DNA from 4 places in the Aeromicrobium sp. CF4.19 genome. Region 1 is predicted to be linked to each of the others. Evidence: predicted binding sites of a transcription regulator. Region 1 holds the regulator's gene; each other region holds the start of a gene.

Region 1 (5,885 bases):
GCGCACTCCCTGCGAGCGATCTGAGCGATCACCCGGCGTCGCGCGTCGCTGTGGACGGCCGCCGTGCCCGGTCCGGGCCCGGGCATAGGCTCGGGCGCATGCCTGCCTCGGTCCCCGACCTCCTCGCCGCCGCCGTCACGTCCATCGGAGGTGCGGAGCGGCCGGGACAGGTGACGATGGCCGAGGCCGTCGCGGAGTCGTTGTCCTCCGGGACGCACCTGCTGGTGCAGGCGGGCACGGGCACCGGCAAGTCGCTGGGGTACCTGGTGCCCAGTGCCCTGCACGGCAAGCGGGTCGTGGTGGCCACGGCGACGCTGAACCTGCAGCACCAGCTGGTGGAGCGGGACATCCCGGCGCTGCGCAAGGCCGCCACGAGCGCCGACGCCCAGGTGCCGCACACCGCCGTGGTGAAGGGTCGCGCCAACTACGCCTGCCTGCACCGGGTCCGCGAGGGCGCTCCCGACGACCAGGGCGTGCTCGTCGAGGTCCCCGAGGGTGCCCTGGGCGCGGAGGTCGTCGCGCTGCGGGAGTGGGCCGAGGAGCAGGCCAAGGGCTCGCACGTCGGTGACCGCGACGCCGCCCCGGCGCACTCCGAGCGGGCGTGGCGTCAGGTCAGCGTCAACCACCGGGAGTGCCTGGGCGCCTCTCGCTGCGCGCACGCCCTGGAGTGCTTCGCCGAGCGGGCCCGTGAGGACGCCCAGCAGGCCGATCTCGTGGTCACCAACCACGCGCTGCTGGCCATCGACGCCATCGACGGCGTCCCGATGCTCCCGGAGTACGACGCCGTCGTCGTCGACGAGGCCCACGAGCTGGCCGCCCGGGTCACGCAGGCCGCCACCGACGAGCTGGACGCGGGCACCGTGGAGCGTGCCTCGCGACGCGCGCGGGGGCACCTCTCCGACGAGCGCGGCAGCCGCGCGGTGGACGACCTGACCGAGTCGGCCGATGCGTTGGCAGCGGCGATGGCCGCGACCGACGTCGGCCGGATCGACGCACCCCAGGAGGCCCTGCTGGAGGGGCTGCAGATGGTGCGCGACGCCGCACGGCAGGCACTGTCGGCCTTCGGCAAGGACACGCCCACCGACGCCGAGGACGCCGGCCGCCAGCAGGCCAAGGCGATGCTGGAGGAGGTCCGGCAGGTGGCCGACCGGATGGCCACGAGCCGCGAGACCGAGGTGCTCTGGCTGGGGGAGTCCCGCGGCGGACCACAGCTGCGCGTGGCTCCGATCGACGTCTCCGGCGCGCTGCGCGAGAAGCTCTTCGGCACCAAGACGGTCGTGCTCACCAGTGCCACGCTGACGCTGGGCGGTGGCTTCGACCCGCTCGCCGCGTCGCTCGGTCTGACGTCCCAGCCGGCGGAGGGGGAGTCCACCTGGCAGGGCATCGACGTCGGCTCACCGTTCGACTACACGCGCCAGGGCATCCTCTACGTCGCCAAGCACCTGCCGCCGCCGGGCCGCGACGGGTTGCAGGAGGCCCAGCTGGACGAGATCGCAGCCCTCGTGGAGGCGGCGGGCGGGCGGACGCTCGGGCTGTTCTCCTCCCGCCGGGCGGCAGAGGCCGCGGCCGAGGCCACGCGGGAGCGGCTGCCGGACCTGGACATCTGGTGCCAGGGCGACGCCCAGCTGCCCGAGCTGGCCCGGCGCTTCGCCAAGGAGCCGTCCACCTGCCTGTTCGGCACGCTCAGCCTCTGGCAGGGGGTGGACCTGCCGGGAGACACCTGCCAGCTGGTGATCATCGACCGCATCCCGTTCCCGCGTCCGGACGACCCGCTGATGAGCGCCCGTCAACGCCTGGTGGAGAAGCGTGGCGGCAACGGCTTCATGACCGTGGCCGCCGGCCACGCCGCGCTGCTTCTCGCCCAGGGCGCGGGCCGCTTGATCCGTCGTGGCGACGACAAGGGTGTCGTGGCGATCCTGGACCCACGGATCGCCACGGCCCGCTACGGCAGCTTCCTGGCAGCGTCGCTGCCCCCGATGTGGCGGACCACCGACCGTTCCATCGTGCTCGCCGCGTTGCGACGACTCGACGAGCAGGAGTGAGGTCGGGGTCCGCCTCGGCGGATCAGGGCAGGGCGATCAGGGCAGGGGGATCAGAGTCGGCGCAGGACCGCGGTGACCTTGCCCAGGATGGTGGCGTGGGTGCCGTCGATGGGGGAGTAGTCGTCGTTGTGCGGCATCAGCCAGACGTGGCCGTCGGTGCGCTGGAAGGTCTTGACCGTGGCCTCGCCGTCGAGCATCGCGGCCACGACCTCGCCGTTCTCGGCCGTCGGCTGCTGGCGCACCACCACGAAGTCGCCCTCGCAGATGGCGGCGTCGATCATCGAGTCGCCCTGCACCTGCAGCAGGAAGAGCGTGCCGTCGCCGACCAGTGACGCGGGCAGAGGGAGCACGTCCTCGACGAGCTCCTCGGCCAGGATGGGCCCACCGGCGGCGATCTTGCCGACCATCGGGACGTAGGTGGCGGCCGGGCGGGCGTCACCGATGCCGGTGGCGTCGCCCTCGGACTCATCGGCCGGGCCCAGCGTCTTGCGGGCCTTGAGTACCTCGGGCAGGAAGATCTCCAGGGCTCGCGGTCGGTTGGGGTCGCGCTTGACGTAGCCCAGACGCTCCAGGACGCGCAGCTGGTGCGCCACCGAGGACGTGCTGGCCAGGCCCACGGCCACGCCGATCTCACGCATGCTGGGCGGGTAGCCGTGCTTCTCGATCATCTCGCGCAGGAAGATCAGGATCTTCTGCTGGCGGGCGGTCAGGCCGGTCATCTCATCGACCGGGCCGTCGGGCAGCTCGCGCGGGGAGTTGCGTGATCCCTTGGGACGCCCGCGCTTGGGTCGCGTCTCCTCGGCCTGGTCCGTGGTGGTGTCGTCGCTCATGGCCATACGGTAGCCGCGATCTCGGACACATCCAAACACCTGTTCGAGAGCGTGTCGTGGCCGATCGGACCCCGCGGAGTGGCGGTCGTGCTCGTCGCGACCAGGCCCAGCCGGATGGCCCCGCGCAGCCCTGGGTGCCGAAGGGAGCCGATCCTGCGGGGTCCTCCCGGGTCCTGACACGCCGAGAAGAACATTCTTTCGATCCTTCTTTCGCCGGAATTGCAGGGATTGTGATGGTGTACTCGCCTTCCTGTTCGATTGGGGGCTGCTTTTGTCGGTCGGCTGTCGTAGTGTCGTACACGTGTTCGATCGAACGTCTGTTCCAGTTCGCATCCAGCGGCCCGGAATCGAGTGACATCGCGGAGGTTCGGTCGGACACCCCAAACTCCACACCCCCGTCTCACTTCCCCCTTGGAGGCACCCCATGAGCACCATCTCCCTCACCTCGTACCCGTCCTTCTCCAGCCCGGAGCTTCGGCTCACCCGGCGTGGCCGGCTGGTCGTCCTGCTCGCGGCCCTGGTTGCACTCGTGCTGCTCGCCGTCGCGTTCGGCCCGTCGGTCACCGCCACCGGCGAGCGCGGCGACGTTCCGGCCACCACGGTGGTCACCGTGCAGCCGGGCGAGACCCTCTGGCAGATCGCCGGGGACGCCAACCCGGCCGGTGACCCGCGGGAGACCGTCGACGACATCATGCGGATGAACTCGCTCTCCGGCGCCGGAGAGCTGCAGATGGGCCGCGAGCTGGCGGTGCCGGTCTACGAGTGATCGGTGCGGCCGCGCACAATGGGCGCATGCTCATCCACGTCGTGGCCGACGGCACCGACCGCGAGGGCGGCTACGTCACCGAACGCTTGGCCGCCCTCGGGTTCGAGCTCGGGTGGATCGACCGCGATGCCGTCGTCGCGCACGACGAGCTCGCCCCCGCGGCCATGATGCTGCTGCTCGGCTCGGAGCGCTCGGCGCACGAGCCCCGGTGGGCCGGCCCGGTCGCGGCGGAGGAGGCCTTGGTCCGCTCGTCCCTGCGAGCCGGCACCCCCGTCATGGGGATCTGCTTCGGCGCCCAGCTGTTGGCTCGGGCCCTGGGTGGTGCGTCCTACCGCGGGGACGAGCCAGAGGCGGGCTGGAAGCGGGTCGACACCATCGACCCCGTCCTGTGCCCCGAGGGGCCGTGGGCGCAGTTCCATCGCGATGTCCTCACGCCTCCGCAGCAGGCCCGCGTGCTCGGCACCTCCTGGTACGGGCCGCAGTGCTTCATCGACGAGAGCCTCGGCACCCCGGCCATCGCCTGGCAGTTCCATCCCGAGGTGACGCCGCAGACGTACGCCCGCTGGGTGGACGACGACACCGAGACCGTGCGGCAGGCGGGCCTGGACGCGACGTTCATCAAGCGCCAGGCCTTGGCGAGCGCGGCCCGGGCCCGCATCGCCGCCCACCGCCTGGTGGACGACGCGTTGCGCTACCTCGAGGTCGACGTGCCGGCGGCCGACGTGTCCTAGTCGCAGGCCTCGGCGCGCAGGCCCGCCAGCGGGGGCATCTGCTCCAGCGGGGTGTCGATCTCCTCCGACTCGGCCTCGTCGAGGAACTCCTCGTACTCGGTGACGTCGGGCTCGTCGGACGTGGGGGAGATGAGGCCCTCGGTGTAGAACGCGCACTCGTCGGCGCCGATGAGGTCGGTGTCGACCAGCCAGGTCTTCTCCGCGTCCAGTCGCCCGAGGTCGTTGCCGCCCAGTCCGATGGTCCGCCTGATCAGGACGGCCTGCGGCTCGTCCTCGTCGCCGACGAGGTACATCGCGTGCACCTGCAGGGCCACGAGCGGGACGGGGCCGTCCTCGGTCTCGGCCTCTGTCACGTCCCACTGGGCCCCGACGACGCGCGGCTGGGCGATCGGCTGGGCGTCGGGGTCGAAGAAGGAGACGAAGAGCTGCGCCGTGGGCGCGCCGTCGGCGAGCACCTCAGAGGTCTCCACCTGCTCGGCGAATTGTGGCCCGGCGATGCCCAGGTGGGAGCGCTGCTCGTCCGAGGAGGGGCCCGCGTCCCACCGGGCGCGGTTGTTGAAGGCGTCCAGGGCCATCGCGCCGACCGTGTCGGCCGCGGTGGTCACGTCGACGGCGTCCAGGCCCTCGGGCACCTCGGGCAGCTCCAGCGAGCGCAGGCTCACGGCCGGGAGCTCGGTGATCGCGCCCAGCGCGTCGGTCGCGGGCGCCTCGGTGTCCTCGGCCTCCACGGGTGTGGGCGCCTCGTCGGGGGTGTCGTCGATCTCGCTGGAGCACCCGGCGAGGGCGGCTCCGAGCAGGCAGAGCGCGACGATGCTGCGACGCATGGACGACCTTTCAGAGGGGGCGAGGCCGTCGAAAGCCTAGCAACGCGCCCGTGGGCGCCTGTGGCTCGCGGCCGGAGCGGCGAGCACGGCGCTCAGGCGGGTGGCTCGCCGGGCCCCTGGTTGACGAGCCACGCGATGCCGAACTTGTCGTTGAACAGTCCGAAGCGGTCACCCCAGGGCGCGAGCTCGAACGGCTGGACGATCTCGGCACCCTCGGTGAGCTTGTCCCAGACGGGGGTGAGGTCGCCCTCGTACGTGGACAGCGAGATGTTGACGGCAGTGCCGACGACGGGGTCGGGCATGGAGGCCGGGGTGTCAGCGGCGAAGATCGTCAGGCCGTCCTCGCTGATGACGGCGCCGTGCATGATGAGGTCCGCGTCGGCCGGGCCCTCGGACATGCCCCCGTCGGCGAAGGTCATCATCTCGATCGTGCCGCCGAGTGCGGAGTGGTAGAACTCCAGGGCCTCGCGGGCCTGGGAGCGGAAGTTGAGGTACGGGTTGAGTCGTGTGGTCATGGACCGATCATCCTCCTGGATGTTCCGAAGTGGAAGGCCCCGGCTCCGCTGGGGGGGCGACACCGGGTGCCGACGGGCCGCGCCACGCCGTGACGGATGGGGCTGTTGTGGCGCTCTGTCGGCCCTGACCTGCGCAAACGTCGCGTACTGCAGAAATGTCCGCGGACCCGACGAATC
Region 2 (5,885 bases), on a different contig from region 1:
AGCAGCTCCTCGTCGGTGCACGGATCGGCGCCGACGACGTCCAGGTGGTCCAGGACACCCAGGCCACGGGCCAGTGCCATCGTCAGCTCGACCCGCACGGGCGCCATCGGGTGGGTCTGGCCGAAGTTGTAGGCGGTGAGCCGGTCGTCGAAGACCAGGCACGCTCTCTCGGGCATGAGCGTCAGCCTACGGTCACCGGCGTGGCGGGGCTCACGCACCCGCAGTCAGGAACCGGAGAGCTCCGCCGAACGTCGTGCGGCGGCGCGGACGCCTGCTGCCACGCCTGCACCGACGCCTCTCTCGTCGAAGGTCTCGATGGCGGCTGCCGTCGTGCCGTTCGGCGAGGTGACCCTGCGCCGCAGCTCGGCGGGCGTGTCCTCGGAGGTCGCGAGGAGCTTGGCCGCCCCGACGAGCGTCTGGGTCGCCAGGGCTCGGGCGGTGGCCTCGTCCAGACCGGCCTCGACGCCGCCGGTGATCATCGCCTCGGCGAGGTAGAAGACGTAGGCGGGCCCGGACCCGGACACTGCCGTGAGGGCATCCTGCTGCCCCTCGGGCACGACGACGACCTCGCCGCCGGTGGAGAGCAGATCGACCACGACGTCGAGCTGCGCTGCGGGACACGCGGCCCCGGCGGAGACCCCGAACATGCCCTCCCCGACCACGGCCGGGGTGTTGGGCATCGCGCGGACGACCGCGACGCCGTCCGGGACTGCGGCCTCGATGGTGTCCGTGCGGACGCCGGCCGCGAGCGAGACCACCACGGCCGACGGCTCGAGAGACCCGGCGACCTCCGCGAGCACCGAGGCGACGTCCTGCGGCTTGACCACCACCAGGACGACGTCGGCGCCCACGACCGCGGCGGCGGAGTCCAGGACCTCGACCCCGTGTTTCTCGCGGAGCTCTCGGGCCCGCTCGGGGAACTTCTCAGCGACCACGACGTCGTCGTGACCGGCGGAGCGGATGGCCGACAACAGGGTCTCGCCCATCACGCCACCCCCCAGGACAGCGATGCGCAGCGACATGGCAGCCAGCCTAACGTCCACGCGAACCTGGGCGGCCCCATGCAGCGCGGACGAGGCGCGCTCGGGCAGAGCTCTCCCCGGGGTGTCAGCTCTGGTGTCTGAAGCGGTCGTGCAGGCGAGGTCGGCGTCGGGGGTCGAGCGTGGGTGGCGGGACGAGGGCGGGGTGTCCGCGAGTGTTGAAGGTGATGTCCCAGCCGTCGGCGTGCAGGATGCGGTGGTGGTGGGGACAGAGCAGGACGCCGTCCTGAAGGTCGGTGCCTCCACCGTCGGCCCAGGTGCGTCTGGCGTGGTGGGCGACGCACCAGCCGGGTGGTCGATCACATCCGGGAAACACACATCCGCGGTCGCGCAGGGCGAGGCCTTGGCGCTGATGCAGCGTGAACAGTCGTCGATCGCGTCCCAGGTCCAGTGGGAGCGACTCACCGCCGAGGACCGCGGGCAGGAGCCGGTGTTCACAGGCCATGCGCCGGGCCTGGCCGGCGGAGACACGTTCTCCGGTGGAGAGGGTCGCCACCTTGAGTTGTTCGAGCAGGCTCTGGTGGTCGAGGTTGATGGTCAGGATGGGGCCGAGGTTGTTGGTCTCGGGGAGCTTCTCGGTGGGCAGGAGCTCGCACAGGTAGGTGAAGGCCCAGCCCTGACGCGTCCGGTAGCTCGGTCGCTCGTCCAGGAGCACCTCGCCGGTCCTGCGGGACAGGCTGGAGGGTCCGGTGATCTCCACCTGTGGTGCGCACAGGGCGTCCATCGCCACGCGGAGCTGGGCGGCTTGGGCTTCGGGGATGGTGAATCCGCCTTTGACCAGCCCGTCCACGGCCGACCCCATCCAGAACTCGGCGTTGTCCCAGGCTCGCTTCTCCCGCGCCGCGACCAGGTCGTTCTCCGCAGCATCCAGGTCGGACTCATCGGAGTCGGTCTCGCTATCGGTGGTGGTGAGGAAGTGGCCCACGACCCGGTCGGCGTGACGCTCGAACAGCTTCAGGTCCATCCGGGGTGCGTCCTCGACGAGCTGCGTCTCACACGCCTCACGCTGGGCGGCGGTGACGGTCTTCGGGAGCTGGTCCAGGGCCCGGCCGATCGCCTTCACCTGACGAGCGGACAGTTGACCTTTGGCCATCGCCTGGTGGGTCTGAGGGGTCGTGGTGATCCGCTTGGCCTGCTTGACCGTCGCATCAGCACCACGACGATCGCCACCGAAGTCACCAGCGATCAAGGAGCCGGTCGAGGAAGCGCCTTCACGGCGCGCCTCACCCGAGGACTCCACCGCCGCGACAGCCGAGAGCTTCAACGCCACCACCCGGGCCTCGAGCCGGGCCAACGACGCCGCCGCCTCGCGCTGACGCCCCCCGGACAACCCGACGAACCCGCCGACGCCGACCGAGTCCAGCAGCGCATGCACCCGCGCGAGCGTCGCGACCGCGTCACCAGCGGTGACGGGCTGCTGCTCCAGCAGGGGTGCGGCCATCGGGCTCTGCCTCCAACATCTTCTATCGAGTAGATGTTCCCATCATAGAACCCACCACCGACACCCACCAAAGACACGAGACCGACCTGTGGACGAGCCTTCCGGTGGCCTGCTGAGGAGTCCGGGGAGTCATCGCTCGGACCGGGCGCCTAGGGTCGGCGGGTGCGTCTGAGGCCCGACCCGTTCATCGTCATCCTGCTGCTCGCAGCGGTCGTGGCCACGTTCCTGCCGGCCACCGGGACGGCGTTCGAGGCGCTGCGCGTGGTGATGGCGATCGCCATCGGGCTGCTGTTCTTCCTCTACGGGGCCCGGCTCTCCACGGCCGAGACCGTGGCCGGGCTGCGGAACTGGCGCCTGCAGCTGGTGATCCTGCTGACGACGTTCGCGGTCTTCCCGGCCCTCGGGCTGCTCACCGGCCTGCTGCCGGCCTCGGTCCTCACCCCCGGCCTCGCGGCCGGCGTGCTGCTGGTGTGCGCCGTGCCGTCGACCATCCAGGGCTGCGTCGTCTACACGCGCATCGCCGGTGGCACCACCGCGGCGGCCATCGTGAGCGCCTCGCTGTCCAACCTGGTCGGCGTCTTCCTGACCCCGGCACTCGTAGCCCTGCTGATGACCGCCGAGGCCCGGGTCGACGCCGGGGCGGTCCTGCGGATCGTGCTGCAGCTGCTCGCCCCCTTCGTGCTGGGCCAGCTCGTGCGGCCGCTCGTCGGCGCGTGGGTCGAGCGGCACGACGTCCGCCTGCGGCGCTTCGACCGCTCCAGCATCGTCCTCGTCGTCTACGTCGCGTTCAGCGAGGGCGCCCAGGCCGACGTCTGGGACTCCGTCTCGCTCGTCGACGCCCTGGTCGTGACGGTGGTGTGCGTGGCGCTCTACGTCGCTGTCGTCGGCTGGATCCTGGGCGTCGGGCGGGTGCTCCGGCTGTCTCGGGGCGACCGGGTCGCGATGCTCTTCTGCGGCTCCAGCAAGAGCCTCGCGAGTGGGCTCCCGATGGCCACGGTGCTGTTCTCCGGAAGCGACGTCGCGCTGCTGGTCCTGCCGCTCATGCTGTACCACCAGATGCAGATCGTGGCCGGAGGCGTGATCGCGGGCCGGCTCGGGCGAGGCGGCGCGGGAGTCAGCGCCGGTGGTCCGTGACGGCCGGTCTCGAGGACCGGGTCAGCGGGACGTGTGCAGGCGCGTGAAGGCGAGCGCCTCCAGGATGTCGGTCTCCCGGGCCGACTGGTCGGCTGCCCGGCGGGTGTTGATCTCCACCACCACGTCGCCGGAGTAGGGGGAGTCCGCGACGAGCCGCAGGAACTCCGCGCACGGCTGCGACCCGCGCCCCGGCACCATGTGCTCGTCCTTGGGTGAGCCCATCGAGTCGGCGATGTGCACGTGCGCGAGGCGGTCCCCGAGCTCGCGTGCCATCTGGACCGGGTCGTCACCGGCCGTCGCGCTGTGCGAGAGATCCAGCGTCACGTGGGCGTAGTCCTCGTCGACCGGGTTCCAGTCGGGCAGGTAGGCGTGGAACTCCCGCTTGCCGGTGCGCCAGGGGTACATGTTCTCCACCGCGAAGACGACGTCGTGCTGACGCTCCAGGTCGGCGATGCCCTCCACGAAGCCCCGCGCGTAGTCGCGCTGCCACCGGAACGGCGGGTGGACGACGACCACGTCGGCGCCCACGTCGTCGGCCATCTCCGCGCTGCGATGCAGCTTTCCCCAGGGGTCGGTCCCCCACACCCGCTGCGTCAGCAGCAGCGTCGGAGCGTGCACGGACACGATCGGGATCTCGTGGAACTCCGAGAGCGACCGGCAGGCAGCGGGGTCGATGCTGACCTCGTCGATGCCGACCATGACCTCCACGCCCTCATAGCCCAACCGGGAGGCGGCCTCGAAGCCGCTCGCCGTCGTGCCGGGGTAGACCGACGACGTCGAGAGCGCGATGCGCAGCTGGCTGCGCTGCGGTTCATCCATCATCGGTCGGGAGGGCGTCCAGCTGCTGCAGGAGCACGCCCTCGCGCAGCGCCCACGGACAGATCTCCAGCTCGGACAGGTCGAACAGGTCCATCGCCGCCTCGGCCACGATCGCTCCCGCGACCATCTGGTGCGCCCGGTCGGCGGAGACCCCGGGCAGCCTGGCGATGTCATCGAGGTCGAGGTGCCTGAGCTCGGCGATGAGTGGCACGAGGTCCTTGCGCCGCAGGACCCGCTTCACGAAGCGCCCCTCGTTCGAGGGCGCCGCCCCGCCCATCCGCGCGAGCGAGCGGAAGGTCTTGCTCGTGGCCACCGCGTGGTCGAAGGCACCGCCGCGCAGGACGGCCCCGGCGTCCTCGGCCAGCACCGTCCGGACGTGCTTGCGCAGCTCGTCGTGCGGGCGTCCGGCGTCCAGCCACTCGCGGGTCAGTCGGCCTGCGCCCAGCGGCACGGACCGCGCCACCTCCGGGTGCTCGTCCGGGCCGACGGCAAGCTCCAGGGACCCGCCGCCGATGTCCAGCACGCCGAGCCGGCCCGAGGACCAGCCGAACCAGCGACGCACCGCGAGGAAGGTCAGCCGTGCCTCGTCCTCCCCCGGCAGCACCTGGACGTCGACGTCACTCGCCTCACGCACCGCCCTCAGCACCGCGTCGGCGTTGACGGCGTCGCGCACGGCGGACGTGGCGAAGGCGACGACCCGGGAGCATCCGCGCTCCTCGGCCTCTTCCTTGGCCTGGACGACGTACTTGACCAGGCGGGCGATGCCGTCGTCGGTGACCCGCTGGTCGGCGTCGAGGTGCTCGGCCAGCCTCAGCGGCTCCTTGAAGGAGGCCGCCGGCATCGGCGGACCGCCGCGGTAGGCATCGACGATCAGGAGGTGCCCGGTGTTCGACCCGATGTCGAGGACGCCCATGCGCATGCCGCCATCCTCCCACGGGTGGCCGAGCCCGCCGTCCTACAGTGGTCAGATGCCAGAGATCGACCTCGGGTTCCCTCGCTCATGGGTGGAGTTCGTCAATCCCGACGACGAGGGAGAGGTCTTCCGCTGCGACCTCACGTGGCTGACGTCGCGCTGGACGTGCATCTTCGGCGCCGGGTGCCCGGGCATCTACGCCTCCAGCCCGGACGCGGGGTGCTGCACGCTGGGTGCGCACTTCGCCGACGACGACGACCACGAGCGCGTGGCGGCCGCCGTCGAGCGGCTCACCCCGGAGCGCTGGGAACGCCATGACGAGGGCACCGGGGACGAGGGCTGGACCGAGACCGACGATGACGACGAGCTCAAGACGCGCGCCGTCGACGGCGCCTGCATCTTCCACAACTCCCGCGGGTTCGCCGGCGGGTACGGGTGCGCGCTGCACGGCCTCGCCCTCGCCGAGGGAGTCGAGCCGCTGACCCTCAAGCCCGACGTGTGCTGGCAGCTGCCGCTGCGTCGACAGTTCCGCGACGTC
Region 3 (5,885 bases), on a different contig from region 1:
CGACCTCGTCCGGCGCGTCCTGGGCGATCTCGCGCAGCGTGCTGAAGGCCTCGTCGATCTGCTCAGGGTCGCCGGAGCCGGACAGGGAGCCGAAGTCCTCCTGCGCAGCCTCCAGGTCCGAGCAGTACGAGGAGTCCGCACCGCATCCGGTGAGGGCGAGGGAGGCCAAGGCTGCGCCGGCCACCGCGAGCTTGAACTTCATGTGATGCTCCTGGTTCGAGGGGCCGCGCGGCGTGCGGGGCCGGGCCACATCATGCCACGGTCGGCCGCCCTGCCCGAGCCACAGGTGCCGCCGTGGGCCCTGCGCCGAGGCCTCGGGGCCCGGCCGGTCAGGGGTTCTGGTCGCCGAGGTCGTGCTCGTCCACGGTGGTGGGGTCGACGACTGTGGCGATGGCCTGGCGGTTCAGCGTGATGACGACACCGGGTGCGATCTCGACGTCGGCCTCTGCCTCGCGCAGGCCCCTGAGGGTGCCGAAGATTCCGCTGGCGAGCATGACGCGCTGATCGACGCCGAGCGACTGCTGGACCTCGTTGAACTCCCGCTGGCGCTTGCGGGCCGGCCGCAGGACGAGGAGGTAGAAGATCACCACGAGCAGAAGGAGCGGGATGATGCTGGCGACTTCGTTCACGGTGGGGACTCCCGGTGGTGGATCTGTGCTGTCGGCGGGGCTCAGCGGCCCTGCACCCTCATGGTTCCACGTCGTCGACGCCGAGGGGCAACTGGCCTTCGGGCCCGGGTCCGCTGGGGGCCGCGAGACCGAGGTGCTCCCAGGCAGCCGGGGTGGCGACGCGTCCGCGGGGGGTTCGCGCGAGGAACCCGAGCCGGACGAGAAAGGGCTCGGCGATCTCCTCGACGGTCTCGCGCTCCTCGCCGACGGCCACGGCCAGGGTGCTGATGCCGACCGGTCCCCCGCCGAAGCTGGAGCACAGGGCCGTGAGCACGGCACGGTCGAGCCGGTCCAGGCCCAGGTCGTCGACCTCGTACAGCGCGAGCGCCGCGGACGCGGCCGCCACGCCCACCGTGCCGTCGCCGCGGACCTCTGCGTAGTCGCGTACGCGCCGCAGCAGGCGATTGGCGATGCGAGGAGTGCCCCGCGAGCGCGAGGCGATCTCACGGCCGCCGTCCTCGCTGACCTCCAGCCCCAGCAGGCCGGCCGAGCGCGCCACGATGCGGTGCAGCTCGTCGGTGTCGTAGTAGTCCAGCTGCGCGGTGAAGCCGAACCGGTCCCGCAGCGGGCTGGGCAGCAGACCGGCCCGGGTGGTGGCGCCGACGGTCGTGAACGGGGGGATCTCCAACGGGATGGCGGTGGCCCCGGGCCCCTTGCCCACCACCACGTCGACGCGGAAGTCCTCCATCGCCATGTAGAGGAGCTCCTCGGCCGGACGGGACATCCGGTGGATCTCGTCGATGAAGAGCACGTCGCCCTCGTTGATGCCCGAGAGGATCGCGGCGAGGTCGCCTGCGTGCTGGATCGCCGGACCGCTGGTCAACCGCAGGGGCGTGGCCAGCTGGTGGGCGATGATCATGGCGATCGTCGTCTTGCCGAGGCCGGGCGGGCCCGACAGCAGCACGTGGTCGGGCGTGCGGTCCCGCGCCACGGCAGCCTCCAGCACGAGGGAGAGCTGCTCGCGCACGCGCTCCTGCCCCACGAGCTCGCCCAGGCTGCGGGGGCGCAGCGCCGCCTCGAAGGCGCGGTCGTCGGCCGAGGCGTCGGTCGCCACGGCGCCGACGTCGTCCGGGCGGTCCTCGGGGAGGTCGTCGTGCATGTCCACCATCCTGATCCCTAGGTCTTGGAGAGCGTGCGCAGGGCGGCCCTCAGCAGGATGGCCACGTCCGGCGGGCTGCCGACCTCACCGGACTCCTCGACCGTGTCGACGGCCTTGAGGGCGTCCTTGGCCGACCATCCCAGACCCTGCAGGGCCTCCGTCACCTGCTCGCGCCACGCGGCGGCGGAGGCTGCGGGGGCGGAGCTGGTGCTCGCCGGTCCGACGCGGTCCTTGAGCTCCACGACGATGCGCTCGGCTCCCTTGCGGCCGATCCCGGGAACGGCAGTGAGGGCCGCGTGGTCCTCGGTGGCGATGGCGTGACGCAGCCGGTCCGGGGGCAGCACCGCGAGCATCGCCTGGGCGACCTTGGGACCGACACCGCTGGCCGTCTGCACGAGCTCGAACATGTCGCGCTCCTCGACGTCGGCGAAGCCGTAGAGCGTCAGGGAGTCCTCGCGCACCACCAGGGACGTCGCGAGCTGGCACTCCTGGCCGTGCCGCAGCCCGGCGATCGTGCCCGGGGTGCAGAAGACGTGGTGCCCCAGGCCGCCGACGTCGATGACCGCGGCGTTGAGGGTGAGGGCGGCCACGGTGCCGCGCACATGGGCGATCACCGCGCCACCTGCTGCGGGCCCGCAGCCTGCGCGATGGCCTGCTGCAGGCGGTTCTGTGCGCCACCGCGCCACACGTGGCAGATGGCCAGCGCCAGGGCGTCGGCGGCATCGGCCGGGCGGGGGGCCTCGGAGAGCCGGAGCACGCGGGTGACCATCTGGGTGACCTGCTCCTTGCCGGCCCGGCCGCTGCCGGTCACCGCGGCCTTGACCTCGCTGGGGGTGTGCAGGTGCACGGGAACGCCGTGGCGGGCGGCCAGCATCATCGCGACACCACTGGCCTGGGCGGTGCCCATCACGGTGCGGACGTTGTTCTGGCTGAAGACGCGCTCGACGGCGACGACGTCGGGACGCAGCCGGACGATGCGCTCCTCCAGCCCCTCGGCCAGCAGGTTCAGCCGGCGGGCGGGGTCGAGGTCGGGCGGCGTGCGCAGGACGTCGACCTCGACGAGCGACAGGGGTCGTCCCACCGAGCCCTCGACGACACCGACCCCGAGGCGCGTGAGCCCGGGGTCGATGCCCAGCACGCGCAGGTGGGCTCGATCGGGAGAACGCATGTTCGAACGATATCCCGACGCGCGGACGGAGCGCGGGAGCAACACGCTGGCGCCAGAGCTGGCTCGTTCGGAGGGGCTCGTCAGAGCTGGGCCATGACCTCATCGCTCGCGTCGAAGTTGGCGTAGACGTTCTGCACGTCGTCGCAGTCCTCCAGGGCGTCGATGAGCTTGAGCACCTTGGTGGCCCCATCGACGTCGACCTCGACCTGGACCGACGGCACGAACGAGGCGTCCGCGGAGTCGTAGTCGAGCCCGGCCTCCTGCAGCGCCGTGCGCACGGCCACGAGGTCGGTGGGCTCGCTGACGACCTCGAAGACCGAGCCGAGATCGTTGACGTCCTCGGCACCGGCATCGAGCACCGCGACCATCACGTCATCCTCCGTGGTCTCGACCTCGCCCTGCTCCCGCGGGACGATGATGACGCCCTTGCGGTGGAACAGGTAGGAGACGGAGCCCGGGTCGGCCATGGTCCCGCCGCTGCGGGTCATCGCCGTGCGGACCTCCATCGCGGCGCGGTTCTTGTTGTCGGTGAGGCACTCGACGAGCATCGCGACACCGTTGGGGCCGTAGCCCTCGTACATGATCGTCGTGTAGTCGACGGCATCGTCACCCACGCCACCGCCGCGCTTGACCGCACGGTCGATGTTGTCGTTGGGGACCGAGGACTTCTTGGCCTTCTGGATCGCGTCGTAGAGCGTCGGGTTGCCATCGGGGTCCGCGCCGCCGGTCCGGGCCGCGACCTCGATGTTCTTGACCAGCTTGGCGAACATCTTGCCGCGCTTGGCGTCGACGGCGGCCTTCTTGTGCTTGGTCGTCGCCCACTTGGAGTGACCTGACATGCCGGTTCCTTCCCTCGATGTGACGAGCCCTACGACGTGACGATGTCCACGAAGTGACGATGCAGCCGCAGGTCGTCGTCCACCTCGGGGTGGAAGGACGTGGCGAGCACCGATCCTTGCTGGACCGCCACGATCCTATCGGCTGTGCCCTGCATCTCCTGCCGGCCGGGACCCTCGCCGTCGATCGGGACGGAGGCGAGCACGTCCACGCTCGGGCCCACCTGCTCGATCCAGGGCGCGCGGATGAAGACGGCGTGGACGGGGTCGTCGAAGAGGGTGAAGTCCAGCTCGGCCTCGAAGGAGTCCACCTGGCGTCCGAAGGCGTTGCGGCGGACCGTGACGTCCAGGCCGCCGAAGGTCTCCTGACCCACGGCACCGTCGCGCAGCCGGTCGGCCAGCATGATCATCCCCGCGCACGTGCCGAAGGTCGGCAGCCCGGCGGCGATGCGCCCACGAACGGCGTCGAACACGTCGAAGACCCGGGCCAGCTTGACCATCGTGGTCGACTCCCCGCCGGGGATGACCAGGCCGTGGCACCGGTCGAGCTCCTCGACACGACGGACACCGATGGCGTCGACGTCGAGCCGTCGCAGCGCGTCCAGGTGCTCTCGGACGTCGCCCTGCAGGGCAAGGACGCCGATGGTCGGTGTGCTCACCGGACCAGCCTAGTGAGCACGGCCGGGGCGCTCGCCCCACCCAAGACGACGGCGGCCGGGCGGGGTCTCGGGTCCCGGCACCGCACCGCCGTCGCTCCCTCTCGGATTCCCTCCCGACAGGCTGGGGGTGAGGTCACGGCGACGCCACGACCAGCACGCCGCCAGCTCCCTCGAAACGCCACGGCGGGGGCACTCCTCCCCCACGTGTGACGTGGAGTGAATAGTACGCCCGGACCCGGGTCCTGTCTCGCCGTACGCGTGAACGCATACCCCGCTGGCTCCGTGGGCGAGGGCTCGGGCCAGTGCGCCCGGTCCCGCGTCCGTCTCACCAGCCGCGCTGGGCCAACCGGTGCGGCTCAGGGACGTCGTCGACGTTGATGCCGACCATCGCCTCGCCCAGGCCGCGCGAGACCTTGGCGATGACGTCGGGGTCGTCGTGGAACGTGGTGGCCTTGACGATGGCCTCGGCCCGCTCGGCCGGGTTGCCGGCCTTGAAGATGCCCGAGCCCACAAAGACGCCCTCGGCGCCGAGCTGCATCATCATCGCGGCATCGGCCGGGGTGGCGATTCCGCCGGCCGTGAACAGCACGACGGGCAGCTTGCCCGCGGCCGCGACCTCCTTGACCAGCTCGTAGGGCGCCTGCAGCTCCTTGGCCGCGACGTAGAGCTCGTCGGTCGGCAGGCCCTGCAGGTGGCGGATCTGCTGGCGGATCTGGCGCATGTGCCCGGTCGCGTTGGAGACGTCGCCCGTGCCGGCCTCGCCCTTCGAGCGGATCATGGCCGCGCCCTCGGTGATGCGTCGCAGCGCCTCACCGAGGTTGGTGGCGCCGCACACGAACGGCACCGTGAACTCGAACTTGTCGATGTGGTTGACGTAGTCAGCCGGGGTGAGGACCTCGGACTCGTCGACGTAGTCCACCCCGAGGCTCTGCAGGACCTGCGCCTCGACGAAGTGCCCGATCCGGGCCTTGGCCATCACGGGGACGGAGACGGCCTCGATGATCCCGTCGATGAGGTCGGGGTCGCTCATCCGGGCGACGCCCCCCTGGGAGCGGATGTCGGCGGGCACGCGTTCCAGCGCCATGACGGCCACCGCACCGGCGTCCTCGGCGATCTTGGCCTGCTCGGCGTTGACGACGTCCATGATGACGCCGCCCTTGAGCATCTCTGCCATGCCGCGCTTGACCCGCGCGGTCCCGACGACGTTCTCTTCGCTCACGGTGACTCTCCAGACGGTGGTTCGGACGTCGCCGATACTACCCTCGGGGGCTCAGCGCCGGCGCCGCCGTCCAGGTGCCGAGCCGACGACCTGCCGCACGTCCTCGACATCGGAGAGCTTGACCCGCGGACGGCCCTGCTCGCGCCCCCGTCGGCGCTCCTCGGCGTCCACCAGGCGCCATGCCGACAGGTCCATGGGCGCCGCGCCCCGCTCGCGCAGCAGGCGGTCGAACGCGC
Region 4 (5,885 bases), on a different contig from region 1:
GTCGTGGACGTCGACCTTCAGACCGAACTCGGTGAGCTCCGCGACGATGTCGACGATCCGCGTATTGCGCAGGTCCGGGGTGTTCTCCTTGAACGTGAGGCCGAGAATCAGCACCCGGGCACCTCGTGTGTCGATGCCACGTCGGAGCATCTCCCGGACGAGCTGGTACGCGACGTACTCGCCCATCGAGTCGTTCAGGCGGCGGCCCGCGAGGATCACCTCTGGGTGGTAGCCGACCTCCTGGGCCTTGTGCGTCAGGTAGTACGGGTCCACACCGATGCAGTGACCGCCCACCAGGCCGGGCTTGAAGTTCAGGAAGTTCCACTTGGTGCCGGCGGCGGCCAGGACGTCGTGCGTGTCAATGCCCAACCGGTTGAACACCATCGCCAGCTCGTTGATCAAGGCGATGTTCACGTCACGCTGGGTGTTCTCGATGACCTTGGCGGCCTCAGCCACCTTGATCGACGGCGCGCAGTGGGTGCCCGCCGTGACGACCTCACGGTAGAGGGAGTCGACGAATGCCGCAGCCTCCGGCGTCGAGCCAGAAGTCACCTTGCAGATCGTCTCGAAGCGGTGCTCCTTGTCGCCCGGGTTGATGCGCTCGGGGCTGTACCCCACGAAGAAGTCCTCATCGAGAACGAGGCCACTCACCTGCTCCAGGAGGGGAACGCAGTCCTCCTCCGTCGCCCCCGGATAGACGGTCGACTCGTAGATGACGACGTCCCCCGGCTGCAGCGCCGCTCCGACCGTCCGGGTCGCCGCGAGGACTGATCCCATGTCCGGCTTCTTGTGCGCGTCGATCGGCGTGGGCGTCGTGACGATGAAGACGTTCACCGAGGCCAGCTGCTCCGGATCGGTCGTGAAGGTCAGGCGCCGTGCGGCAGCGAGCTCGTGGTCCGAGAGCTCCCTGGTCCGGTCATGGCCTCGGTTCAGCTCCGCCACGCGGGACTCGTTGATGTCGAACCCGACCACATCGAACTTTGCGGAGAACGAGGCCGCCAGTGGCAGCCCCACGTAGCCGAGCCCGATCACACCGATCCGTACATCTCGCAGTTCCATCATCATTGCGAGGAATTCCCCCATAGATCTCGATCGAGTGCGTGGCGGCCCCACGCAGCATAGGCGAGTGGCGGCTCACGGACCACGTCTTGGCGTAAAGCGCCCGTGGCACGCGTGAGCATCCACGCCCGGCCTGGAGCGAGGGTGTCAGTGCAAGGACGGTCAGCGGGCGGGGACGCCGTCGAGCACGGTCTCGACCTGCTCGCGGCTCGGCAGGCCCGAGGCTCGGCCGACGATCGTGCCCGTGGCGTCGAGGACGACGACGGTGGGCGTGCGGCGGACGTCGAGCCGGCGGACGAGGTCCAGGTGGGACTCGGCGTCGATCTCCACGTGCGCGACGTCCGGGCGCCGGGAGACGACGTCGGCGAGCAGTGCCCGAGTGGCGCGGCAGGGGCTGCAGAAGCTGGTGGAGAACTGCACGAGGGTGACGCGGTCGCCGAGGTCGGCACCGATCTCCTCGGTGCTCAGGACCTCGCGGTCATCATCCTGCTGCGGCTCGTCGGCGTCGCGGAAGCGTCCGTTGCTGCGCTTCCAGACCAGCGCCACGACGGCCGCCAGGGCGAGGGCGAGCAGCAGGACGATCAGACCGGACACTCCCTCAGGCTACCGCCGACGCCCACACCACACCTGGCACTCGGTCCCGGCTCGAGCTCTGCCGGGAGTGGTCGGGGTGCGGCGCACTGGGGAGCAGGCATGGTCTCCGGATCCATCGACAGGCCCGAGAAAGTCACTCAGTGCAGGGCCGAACCTCTTGAAATCGCTCATCTGTTCTGTATACTAGATGGATGATGACGCAGGAGGTGGCCCAGGAGCTGCGGGAGACCGCAGCCCTGCTCGATGCCTTCCCGCCCTCCACCGAGGCCCTGCGCGCCTTGCAGCGCACCGTCAACGCCGTCCAGGCCGCGCAGGTCTGGCTCGTGCGCGAGATGAGCGAGCGTGGCGAGCACGAGGCCGAAGGGTGTTCCAGCGTCAAGAACTGGCTGCGCGACCAGCTCCACCTCGACGCCGCCGACGCCCACCGCCTGATCCGGGCCGGACGCACCGTCACCGACCTTCCCGACGTGGCCGCCGCAGCCGACGCAGGGACGATCAGCCTCGAGCACGTCGACTCCTTCGGCTACGCGCTCAAGCACATCAAGGCCGGCATCGTCATCGACGCCCAGGACTGGATGCTCCAGCTCGCCTCCGCCGCCGAACCCCAACAGCTACGCGCCGCCACCCGCGAGCTGCGCAACATCACCTACCCCGACGACCTCGACGACCGCTGGCAACGCGGCATGAACAAGCACGACGTCCACCTCAGCCCCGTCGGCGACGGCTTCCACCTCACCGGGTTCCTGCCCGCCTCCACCGGAGCGAAGTTCGCCACCGTGCTCGACACCCTCTCCGCGCCCACCTGCGCCGAGGACGACCGACCCACCAGCGAGCGACGCATCACCGCCCTGGACCAGCTCCTCAGCGACGTGCTCGCCTCCGGACTGCCCCGCGACAGGGGCGTGCGCCCCCACGTCGACCTCACCGTCGACCTCACCGACCTCGCAGACAACCCCGACACCACCACCGGCCACCTCGCCGGATTCGGCGCCATCGGCCCCGCACAGCTGCAGCAGATGCTCTGCGAGAGCGACCTCACCCCCATCCTCACCAGCGGCAAGCACGCCGTCCTGGACGTCGGACGCGCCGTCCGCCTCTGCACCACCGCACAACGCCGAGCCGTCAGACACCGCCAGGACGACCTCTGCGCCGGCCCCGGCTGCCGCGGACCCGTCGTCCACATCCACCACGTCGTCTACTGGTCGAACGGCGGCCCCACCGACCTCGCCAACCTCATCGGCCTCTGCCCGAGATGCCACTCACTGGTCCACGCCGGCCACTTCACCATCGACCCCGGCACACACCAGATCAACCGGCGGCTCACACCCCGGCCCGCCCGCACCAGACCACGACAACCCCGCGCCGGCTGACCAGCACCCGACCCGATCGTCAGAGACCGGGCAGGCCGAGCAGCTGGCCGCACACGTGCACCACCGGCGCGGGCAACGTCACCGCCAGGGCACCGGGGAAGCCCCAGCCCTGGGAAGCATGGATGCGGCCGGCCGACCATGCCCGGCCCAGCACCTGGCCGAGGATCGCGAAGATCGAGGCCGTCATGCCGAGCACCAGGCCGAACAGCCACGTCGTCAGGCCGTCGAGCACGGCACCGGCACCCGCGGCCGCCAGGCCGCCCGCCACCAGCGCCAGCCCCGCACTGACGAAGCGATCCAGCGGCAGCGCCCACACCAGCAGGGCCGCCGCGATGCCCACGGCGGCGACGATCACCACCTCTGCGCCCAGCGAGGCCCTGGTCGCGGAGATCCAGCACGCGGCCAGGGCGGCGAACACGCCGAGGGTGGCCGCATGCCCCGTGGAGGCCACCAGGTGCGGGCGTCCGTCGCGGCGCAGCATCTGCGCCACCAGCGCCGCCAGCACGGCCACGGCCACCGCCGGGATGATGCCGGAGATGACCCCGTTGCTCACCAACGCCTCGCGCCCGGCGCGCATCCCCTCCGGCCCCGCGAGCAGGCCCGGCCACGTCACCAGCACCGTCGCCACGAGTCCCGCCAGAAGCGCCGGCCAGAACCGGGGACCTCCGTGGGCACGCCCCTGGGCGTCCGGAGGGCTCGGTGCCGCCGCCAGCAGGCCCTGCACGAGCAGGACGGGCGCCGCCACCAGCACCGAGACCTCGGTGAGCGCCGCCAGCACCACCAACCCCAGCAACGCCGTGGAGAACAGCGAGGCCGGGATCCGTGACATGTCGAAATGATGTCAGGTGCCGGCTCGCGGGTGGGTCAGCCTCCCGCGAACGGTGGCAGCAGCTCCACGACGTCCCCGGGCGCCAGGGTCACGTCCTCGTGCGGCCGCGCCCCGACGGGAACCTCCCCCACCAGCACCGAGCAGATGTCCACGACGTCGGAGAAACGGCGGTCACCGGGCCGACGTCGGACCACCTCGTCCAGCACCGCGGCGAGGGTGCGCGCGGCCGGGTCGGACACGTCGACGAGATCGTGCTCCACCCCCGCGGCCGCGCGCGCCGCAGCCCAGTAACGGACTGTGACGTGGTTCGCATTCTCGACATCTGATGGAGACCTGGGAGACACATGACGTATTGTGGTGCACGCAACGAGGCCACGGTGACATCCACCGGGCCTCTTTCTGTAGGACCTGGAGGACCTGTGTCCCACCTGTTGCTGTTGAGCCGGAGCACCCAGTCATCGGTCGAGGTGCTGCCCGCCCTCGCACTGCTCCCGCACACGGTCAAGATCCTGCCCGCCGAGGCCAGCGCGCTCATCGACGCGCCCCAGGCCGACGCCGTCCTCGTCGACGGCCGCCTCGACCTCGCCCAGGTGCGCAGCCTGACGCGCGTCATCCGCACCACGGGGGTGGAGTGCCCCCTCATCCTCATCCTCACCGAGGGCGGGCTGGCCGTCGCCGCCTCCGACTGGGGCATGGACGACGTCATCCTCACCACGGCCGGTCCCGCCGAGCTCGAGGCCCGGCTCCGGCTGGGCATCGGTCGCATCGCCGCCGGCGTCGCCGGAGCGGAGGACACGCAGGTCATCTCCTCCAGCGGGCTGACCATCGACGAGGCCACCTACACCGCCCGCCTGGAGAAGCGCTCACTCGACCTCACCTTCAAGGAGTTCGAGCTGGTCAAGTTCCTCGCGCAGCACCCCGGCCGTGTCTTCACGCGCCAGCAGCTGCTGCAGGAGGTGTGGGGCTATGACTACTTCGGCGGCACCCGAACCGTCGACGTCCACGTGCGCCGGCTGCGCGCCAAGCTCGGCACGGACCACGAGACCCTCATCGGCACCGTCCGCAACGTGGGGTACCGCTTCGTGGCCACCAAGGACGACGCCGCGGCCGACGCCCAGCGCACCGAGGAGCACTCCGTGCCCGGGCCGGGCGCCCGCGCCTGAGGCCCGCGCCGCACGCCCCGGGGTGGCGGATCCTGAGGCGCGACTGGTAGATCAGGGAGTGCAGGCTTGCCCGTACCCCGATGGCCAGGAGACACCCCGTGACGTCCGCGACCGGAACCGACCGCCCGAACATCGTCGTCATCCAGGCTGACCAGCTGGCCGCCAACGCCCTGGGTGCCTACGGGAACTCCACCGTGCAGTCCCCGCACATGGACGCCCTGGCCGACGAGGGCGTCGTGTTCGACCGGGCCTACTGCAACTCGCCGCTGTGCGCCCCCTCGCGGGCGTCGATGATGACCGGGGAGCTGCCGTCCACCATCGGCGGGTACGACAACGCCGCCGACTTCGCTGCGTCGGTGCCGACGTTCGCCCACCAGCTGCGCACCGCCGGCTACTACACCTCGCTCGTCGGCCGGATGCACTTCATCGGTCCCGACCAGCTGCACGGCTTCGAGGAACGCCTCACCACCGACGTCTACCCCGCCGACCTCGACATGGTGCCGGACTGGGACCTGCCCGAGGGCGAACGGCTGCAGTGGTACCACGAGGCCGAGAGCGTGTTCGGCGCCGGCGTGAGCACGGCGACGGTGCAGCGCGACTTCGACGACGACGTCATCTTCCGCACGCTGCGCTTCCTCAACGACCGGGTCAGGGCTCGCGACGACCAGCCGTTCCTGCTCGTCTCCTCCTTCATCCACCCGCACGACCCCTACGAGCCTCCCCTGGAGCACTGGCGCCGCTACGACGACGTCGAGATCGACGCACCGCGGATCGCGACGATGGACCCGGACGACCTCGACCCGCACAGCCGCCGCCTGCTCACGCTGTGCGGCCTCGACGAGCGGACCCCGACGGCGCAGGAGGTGCAGC

What was found. The regulator LexA, encoded in region 1, represses DNA repair genes until DNA is damaged. The targets are predictions, from matches to a motif close to TCGAACANNTGTTCGA.
Region 2: ACHAAC_RS11385 (DUF222 domain-containing protein) is a predicted target of LexA. The motif match lies at 2,507-2,522, and genes of this name have one in related genera.
Region 3: ruvC (crossover junction endodeoxyribonuclease RuvC) is a predicted target of LexA. The motif match lies at 2,926-2,941, and genes of this name have one in related genera.
Region 4: ACHAAC_RS02755 (DUF222 domain-containing protein) is a predicted target of LexA. The motif match lies at 1,817-1,832, and genes of this name have one in related genera.

The regions. Positions count from the first base shown of each region.
Region 1 is NZ_JBIMEU010000008.1:122,458-128,342, forward strand. Features, by position in the region: gene hflX (GTPase HflX) at 1-24, shown strand, start outside; gene ACHAAC_RS15565 (ATP-dependent DNA helicase) at 99-2,042, shown strand; gene lexA (transcriptional repressor LexA) at 2,093-2,872, opposite strand; gene ACHAAC_RS15575 (LysM peptidoglycan-binding domain-containing protein) at 3,297-3,638, shown strand; gene ACHAAC_RS15580 (type 1 glutamine amidotransferase) at 3,665-4,369, shown strand; gene ACHAAC_RS15585 (hypothetical protein) at 4,366-5,193, opposite strand; gene ACHAAC_RS15590 (VOC family protein) at 5,286-5,708, opposite strand.
Region 2 is NZ_JBIMEU010000004.1:298,761-304,645, forward strand. Features, by position in the region: gene ACHAAC_RS11375 (acetoin utilization protein AcuC) at 1-176, opposite strand, end outside; gene proC (pyrroline-5-carboxylate reductase) at 225-1,022, opposite strand; gene ACHAAC_RS11385 (DUF222 domain-containing protein) at 1,108-2,481, opposite strand; gene ACHAAC_RS11390 (bile acid:sodium symporter family protein) at 2,644-3,615, shown strand; gene ACHAAC_RS11395 (sugar phosphate isomerase/epimerase family protein) at 3,637-4,437, opposite strand; gene ACHAAC_RS11400 (Ppx/GppA phosphatase family protein) at 4,427-5,353, opposite strand; gene ACHAAC_RS11405 (hypothetical protein) at 5,403-5,885, shown strand, end outside.
Region 3 is NZ_JBIMEU010000002.1:185,811-191,695, reverse strand. Features, by position in the region: gene ACHAAC_RS05445 (hypothetical protein) at 1-202, opposite strand, end outside; gene yajC (preprotein translocase subunit YajC) at 330-629, opposite strand; gene ruvB (Holliday junction branch migration DNA helicase RuvB) at 688-1,767, opposite strand; gene ruvA (Holliday junction branch migration protein RuvA) at 1,785-2,381, opposite strand; gene ruvC (crossover junction endodeoxyribonuclease RuvC) at 2,378-2,902, opposite strand; gene ACHAAC_RS05420 (YebC/PmpR family DNA-binding transcriptional regulator) at 3,016-3,774, opposite strand; gene pdxT (pyridoxal 5'-phosphate synthase glutaminase subunit PdxT) at 3,804-4,430, opposite strand; gene pdxS (pyridoxal 5'-phosphate synthase lyase subunit PdxS) at 4,756-5,649, opposite strand; gene ACHAAC_RS05405 (FAD-dependent oxidoreductase) at 5,701-5,885, opposite strand, start outside.
Region 4 is NZ_JBIMEU010000001.1:549,117-555,001, forward strand. Features, by position in the region: gene tviB (Vi polysaccharide biosynthesis UDP-N-acetylglucosamine C-6 dehydrogenase TviB) at 1-1,065, opposite strand, end outside; gene ACHAAC_RS02750 (TlpA family protein disulfide reductase) at 1,222-1,653, opposite strand; gene ACHAAC_RS02755 (DUF222 domain-containing protein) at 1,845-3,023, shown strand; gene ACHAAC_RS02760 (hypothetical protein) at 3,043-3,852, opposite strand; gene ACHAAC_RS02765 (MoaD/ThiS family protein) at 3,888-4,280, opposite strand; gene ACHAAC_RS02770 (winged helix-turn-helix transcriptional regulator) at 4,272-5,015, shown strand; gene betC (choline-sulfatase) at 5,114-5,885, shown strand, end outside.